DNA from 2 places in the Metabacillus indicus genome. Region 2 is predicted to be linked to the other one. Evidence: predicted binding sites of a transcription regulator. Region 2 holds the regulator's gene; the other holds the start of a gene.

Region 1 (3,428 bases), 1.4 Mb from region 2:
TCTTCACGAACTCCGAGAACCATAATAACTTCACCAAAAGAATTTACTTTGTCAGTAATAAATTGGTTTGCAGGATCAATTTTTAGCCGGTCAGTACACCATCTGAATTGCTGGTTTGGGGACGGATATCCTTTTCCTATGATGTTTAGCCAGAATGATTGTTCAACAACTGGCTTCACTTTATGTGTTTCAATAGGAAGTCCTAAGTCTAAGGACTTTTCTTGGATTTTTCGTAGGGTATGATTAATTGATTGAATAATCAATGGCGTTTCCACTAAGGTGTCTGAAGAAATGACATACACTTTCTTGTGCAGCTTCTTGCTTGGTAATTCTCGCAGTGCTTCAAAAACAAGCTGAACCACTACGGTAGAATCTTTACCACCGCTATATCCGACAACCCATGGCCGATCGTCTTGAAGATATACGTCAGTAATTTGACGTTTGGCATCCTCTATTATTTTCTTCTCATTACTGAGAAGACTTGAAATAATTCCATCACTCATGTTACATAACTCCCTGTTTAAATTTGTCTTCAATAGATTGCTCTGTTTCTAGTAATGGCAAATCTAATAAAGATTTAATTTTATTTGCGGTTAATTGAATCGTGTAATTGTTTTTTTGAATTCTTCCATTCTCATTAAAGGCACGACCTAGCCAGAAATCCGTATTTGTTCTGTTCCAGTCAATACCTGCCAGTTGTTCTATTTTAGAACGCCATTCGTCCGGGTGATATTCTCTTAAATATCTTCCTATGATCCCAATCGCTTCTATAAAAACTCCGTGACCAACAATATAATTTGCTCTTAAATCTCTCGGAGAAAGCTCTTTATTTAATACTTGATTCCATTCAGTCATTGAATTTGTTAGGATTGTCCAAAAATCAATTAAAAAATGAGTGTCTTCCTCAGTTATAGATTCACCTTTATGTTTTCCAAGCAACTTAAGATTTGTGTTGTATAAGTGATTAAGAGCTAATATCTTAGGTGAGTTTTTAGATAGAGATACACGTTCTTTGTCTGTATATCTTTTTAAAAGTGGAATCTCATTAATTATTTCTTTTGTCACAAGTGAAAGTCTATCCCGATGATCGTACAAAATTCCTATGGAAGAAGTAGTGTTGACCGCATGACGATTGAGATCGGAAAAGATTTGCTGAGATTTCTTTAATCCTTCATCATGAAAGAAGACTACAGAAATTGTTTCAGATCCTATTTCCGGTGATACCTTGAGAGCCTCTTCAATTGCCGCACGTCTGTGCTGTCCATCATTAATAAGAAAACGCGCATCTAATGAAATCCTTAACTGTCCTAAATCTTTTTCAGAGGAATCTTCACTAAATGAAACAAATTCAATTTCTCCATCAACAGAGGCAGTAAGCGAAGAAAATACATAATCTTTGTTATTCTCCACTATGTAGTTTGTTATTTCTGGAATTCTTGTCTTGTTTAAAATTCTTTGCGATCTATGTTCAGGCGGAATTTCTTCCTCATCGAATAAGAAAATTTTCGGGATAATTCTTAGAGGACACATGGCAACATAATACTCTTTATTTGCCTGAATTCCTCTAATAGCTGGAAAGCTATAGTTAAATGCTGCATCCATTGTAACCCCTCCTAATTACGTACGTAATTTCATGTTTTTATTATAAACTTTTTCAACATTATTCTCAATCAAAAGGTGAACTTTTGTTCGGTATTATTCAAGATTCCTATTTGGGTAGTAATAACTAATATAGCTAATAATTCCTATTGTGTTGTGATAAAATTATGACTATAGAAAAGCAATTTGGAGTTGATATAAATGAGTTCCACTGAGACATATTTTTTGAGTTTTTTAGAAGCCCTAAATCCAACTGCTTCCCACAACGCAAGAAAAATGGAAGAGCTTCTATACGAGGATCCTGCAAGTTCAATTGTAAAAGCAAGATTATTTGCGGAGTCAATTCTCAATGATGTTTTTAATCAAGAAAAAATAGAAGCACCCTATGTGAACTCCTTATTTGAAAGAATCGCATTTCTTACTAAAGAGGGATATATAGAAAAAGATATTCAGCAGGCATTCGATACGATAAGGAGATCTGGAAATAAAGCTGCACATGATGGAAGTTTCAATGAGATAACGGATGCTTTTAAACTTCACCGTGAAATGCATCGAATAGGGGTATGGTATTACGAAGTTTATTCATTAGAACAGTTGAAAGTTCCTTTATATGAAACTCCTAAACCACCAAAAGAAAATGTTGAGGAAATCATAAAAAAGCAAATTCTTGAATTTCTTAACGTTAACAAAATGAATAATCTAGGGGTTGTTTTAGAAACACCGTCTATAAAAGGAGATACTCTGCCAGCTTACGATGAGATTGAAGAAGAGATTATAGAAAAAGATCTTAAGGAAGATCAAAGCTACTTAATTCGCGAATTAAATCGCTTAAAAGATTCCTCTCAAGAGGCAATTGAAAATGCAAGCAAGTTTAGCCGGTTTAAAGACTACCTTCATGTAGACAGGAAAATTCAAATTGATTTTGAAAGAATTTTAGAAGAAAAAGCAAGCAATCCGAAGGGGAATTTGATTTTTCTTTGTGGCAGTGTCGGAGACGGGAAATCACACTTACTTGCATATGTAAGTAAGAAAAAACCTCAACTTATCAATGAATATAAAATTTACAATGATGCTACTGAAAGTTTTTCTCCCAATAAGAACGCAATGGAAACCTTAGAAGAAGCTCTCAAAGGCTTTTCTGACCAATTATATGCTAGTAATAGTGAAAATGTAATACTTGCAATCAATATGGGCGTTCTTCATAACTTTATCCATTCGGTACATAATACTTATTCTTTTGAAAGATTAAAAAGCTTTGTTAATCAAAGTGGTCTATTTTCACAAAATGTAACTACAGAATATTCAGAGGGCAATTTATCATTATTGAGCTTTGGAGATTACCATCCATTTGAGTTAACAGAAGAGGGACCAATCTCTAATTTTTATTCTTCGTTGTTAAAAAAGATATGCAGTTCTGAAAATCAAAATCCTTTCTATCTAGCTGCAAAAGAGGATGAGAAGAATAACATTTATACAATAGTACATGAGAATTACAATTATTTGAAGAATGAAGCAGTCCAAAAGCAGATCGTATATTTAATCATTAAAACGATTATTAAAAATAAAGTTGTCATTTCTGCACGTTCGTTTCTGAATTTTGTAGCAGATATTCTTATACCTGATCAAGTAATGAGCAGGCAATTAGTAAGTGATTTTGACTTGTTAAAAGGTTCTTTGCCAAATTTGCTTTTTGCAAGAAAAGAACGTTCTACCTTACTTAATTCAATGAGTCAAAATGATCCAATCCATATTCGCTCCGTTTACATTGATCAGTTAGTAATTGATTTTAATACGTTAGATAATTGGCGAGATCTAGTAAAGGAGTATGT
Region 2 (3,428 bases):
CTTTTTCAATCGCATCAATCGACAGCGTTCGAATGGTAGCAATTGATAAGTCTTGAATTGAATGTGACATTAATTGATCATCCTTTCAGAAATAACATTCTACTTTTTTATCATAGCTTTACTGCCCTATTCATACAACCATTTCGCATGGAAATGCAAAAATGAGAAGTGTAAGAACCTATTCTAATGTATTATGTGCAAAATGAAAAGGAATACATCAAAAATTGACGTATTCCAGCGATTAATGCAGATCGCGTCTGCGTTCTTCTTTTAATTTTTCAGGTGTTACATCGTTCCCGTTTGGATCCAGGACTGTAACGCCTTTTAATGTATTTTTCATAGAACCCCGGAATGCCTTAAGATATTCCTGTCTGAGTAATTGCTGTTCCTGTTTTTCCTCCGGAGAAAGACCGGACGTTTTTGATTTTCTGGACAAGGTGTTGATTCTTGCCATCTTTTCTTTTGGCAGCATGACTGCAGCTCCTTTACCTAATACAGATTTACTATCATATCGTACTAGATATGGGGGCAAAAAACAACAGATTAGACCTGTTCCTCTTTCATGTGCTCTTGATATCTTCTATGTACTGTCGCTTTAGAAACCTCATATCCAAACCCTCTTAAGGTAGCCGCAATCTCTGAGAATGTCAGTTTATTCTGTTTAAGCCTGATAATTTCGCTGACAGGCACTTCCTTCTTCTCTCTGCCGCTTCCTTTATCTCTGTTAGTAAGGTTCCTCTGAGGTTTATACCCTTTTTCAACCGCCCGCTGCATACCTCTTTTAATTTTCAGATTATGGATCTTCCGCTGATATTCTTCAACAATGCTTACAATTTCCAGAACCATGGAATCGGCTTCAGACAAAAAAAGCTTTCCATTCTGCGTGGCCGTATAGATCGTAATGCCTTCTTTTGCGAAAAAATGAATAAGGGCGATGCGGGCGTTCCCTCTCCCCAGTCTTGTCTCATCCTGAATAACAATGGCGTCAATTTTCTGTTCCTTTATACAGTCAAATATTTCAAAAATACCTTCTCTTTCAACCTCATATCCGCTCGCCTGTTCCTCAATAATCTTTTCCACATTCATGCCATGTGCTGCTGAAAGGGCCAAAAGTTCTTCTTTTTGCCGGGCGAGTGATGTCTCTTGTTCTTCTTTTCTAGTGCTGACTCTGCAGTAGATGATTGCGTTCAGTGTTCTCACTTCCCTATTTTCTTGATGCCAGCTGTGTCCCGTCATGGTAGGTTTGTTTATCAATAGGAAGAACCACAGAATCTCCTGACTTGATCACAGCTGTCGGCAGTCCGTTTTTATCCTGAACCCATTCAACGAAATCGGTTTTGGACATGCGGTGATGCTCTTCATATTGATCTGCAAGGCTCCATATACTGTCACCTTCTGCTATTTCAATGGATACATAATGATCAAGGCTTTCTTTTTCTCCTGTGTATGATAATGCAAAGACAGCTACAATGACAACTGCAAAGAAAGAAATAACGTAAGATAATGAACCTTTCAACTCAATCCCCACCTTAATAGAATGTTTGTTCGTATATTTGATAGTTTCAGTATAATGCGAACAAACGTTTCTGTCAACGCCATTTTTCGAACTTATGTTTGTATATGCAGGAAAAACATGCTATAATCAACATAAATTACAGGACGCGAGGTGGATAAAATGACAAAACTTTCAAAGAGGCAGCAGGATATCCTCACTTTTATTAAGCTTGAAGTACAAAAGAAAGGATATCCGCCATCAGTCCGTGAGATCGGCGAAGCAGTGGGCCTTGCTTCGAGCTCAACTGTGCACGGCCATCTTGCCAGGCTTGAAAGCAAAGGGCTGATCAGACGGGATCCGACAAAGCCGAGAGCGATCGAAATATTAGAAGATGAGACAGCGATGATTCCGCGTTCAAGCGTGATTAACGTTCCTGTAATCGGGAAAGTAACAGCCGGTTCCCCGATCACAGCCATTGAAAACGTCGAGGAATATTTTCCTCTTCCAGATACGTTCGCCGCATCCGATGATCAGATCTTCATGCTCGAGATTATGGGAGACAGTATGATTGAAGCCGGTATTCTTGACGGGGACATGGTTATTGTCAAACAGCAGAACACTGCAAACAACGGGGATATCGTTGTTGCCATGACAGAGGATGATGAGGCAACTGTCAAACGTTTTTTCAAAGAGAAAGATTACGTGCGCCTTCAGCCGGAAAACTCTACACTTGAACCGATTATTCTCAGACATGTTGTCATCCTGGGAAAAGTTGTTGGAGTTTATAGAAACATACACTGAAAACTTTGCTTTTACAGGCAAAGTTTTTTTATTTGCCTGTTTTGCAGCCTTCTCTCAGGGGAACATAATAATAAAAAAAAGATGAGAGGGTGCCTATGACAAAAGAACCGGCCATTCTGCGGGCGAATGCCCAATTTATTTTTCCTTTTTCATGGGACAGCGACTGCATCTCCCAGCTGACTGATGAACTTAAGGCGAACGGATTTGAATTTTTCAGCATTAACAGCAGCGCCCAGCAGACAAAATTTTACGGAGAGAAAACAAGTCTTCCCCATAAACGCCTGAAACATTATTTTATGCCGTACATAGAACAGATTCTCTTTCCGGATCAGCATCAGGATAAGGCTATAAATCGATACTCAAAATCCTTTGACAGAAAATGCACGCTTCGTACAGCTGTAAATGAATATTCTTTCAATGTCCACTCAATCGATCTGTATATATGCCCTTTTTCTGTCGGAATGATCACCATAAGGACAGAGCTGACATCAAACAGCAATACATGGTCACTGAGCGATGCACTCGATTTTATGGATCACTTCAGGGTTCTTGAACCATTTATTACAGAAGAAAAAGGAACTGTTCTTCATTCAGGACTGGGCACTTACGAAAAGATTCAGGATTTTATTTTTGAAGAGCTGTGCCCCTCTGTTGTCCCGTATATAGAAAAAAGTGAAAACAGCCAGTCAACTTACCTTGGAAGCCTTCCCTACTTTATTGACGAGAGAATGTTTGTCAGCAGTTATCTTTTGACAGAAAAGGACGCAGAGATTTCTTCGGATACTCTTTTTCGAATAGGCCACATAAATGGCTATGATCAAAACGGCAGGCCGTATATGTCCGCAAGCAATTCCGCATATATAGACCACTATCTTAAGGATCACATTTACGACAGGTGGTCACCCGGCAGCTTTCACGTTGTGAGTGATCATACATTCACTAAAATTACGAATGATGTGGGTCAGGAGAACGTGACCGCGGAAGAAATGGTTGGACAGCTCTACTACAATCTCATCCTGCATCTTTTCTATAAAATTGTTCTTCTAAAGCTTTCATACAGCTATTCACAGCTCTACATTGATCAGAAACAGGATAAAATGGAAGGTCTGATCCGCTCGATTGCTAATTTCAC

What was found. The regulator LexA, encoded in region 2, represses DNA repair genes until DNA is damaged. The targets are predictions, from matches to a motif close to CGAACATATGTTCG.
Region 1: a site for LexA is predicted at 1,679-1,692, ahead of dndB (DNA sulfur modification protein DndB). Genes of this name have one in related genera too.

Annotation. Positions count from the first base shown of each region.
Region 1 covers NZ_CP176757.1:545,452-548,879, forward strand. Annotated here, with positions in the region: gene dndC (DNA phosphorothioation system sulfurtransferase DndC) at 1-503, opposite strand, end outside; gene dndB (DNA sulfur modification protein DndB) at 505-1,602, opposite strand; gene dptF (DNA phosphorothioation-dependent restriction protein DptF) at 1,801-3,428, shown strand, end outside.
Region 2 covers NZ_CP176757.1:1,988,087-1,991,514, reverse strand. Annotated here, with positions in the region: gene tkt (transketolase) at 1-70, opposite strand, end outside; gene ACK1LH_RS09950 (DUF896 domain-containing protein) at 242-472, opposite strand; gene ACK1LH_RS09945 (recombinase family protein) at 544-1,191, opposite strand; gene yneA (cell division suppressor protein YneA) at 1,205-1,516, opposite strand; gene lexA (transcriptional repressor LexA) at 1,676-2,296, shown strand; gene ACK1LH_RS09930 (hypothetical protein) at 2,392-3,428, shown strand, end outside.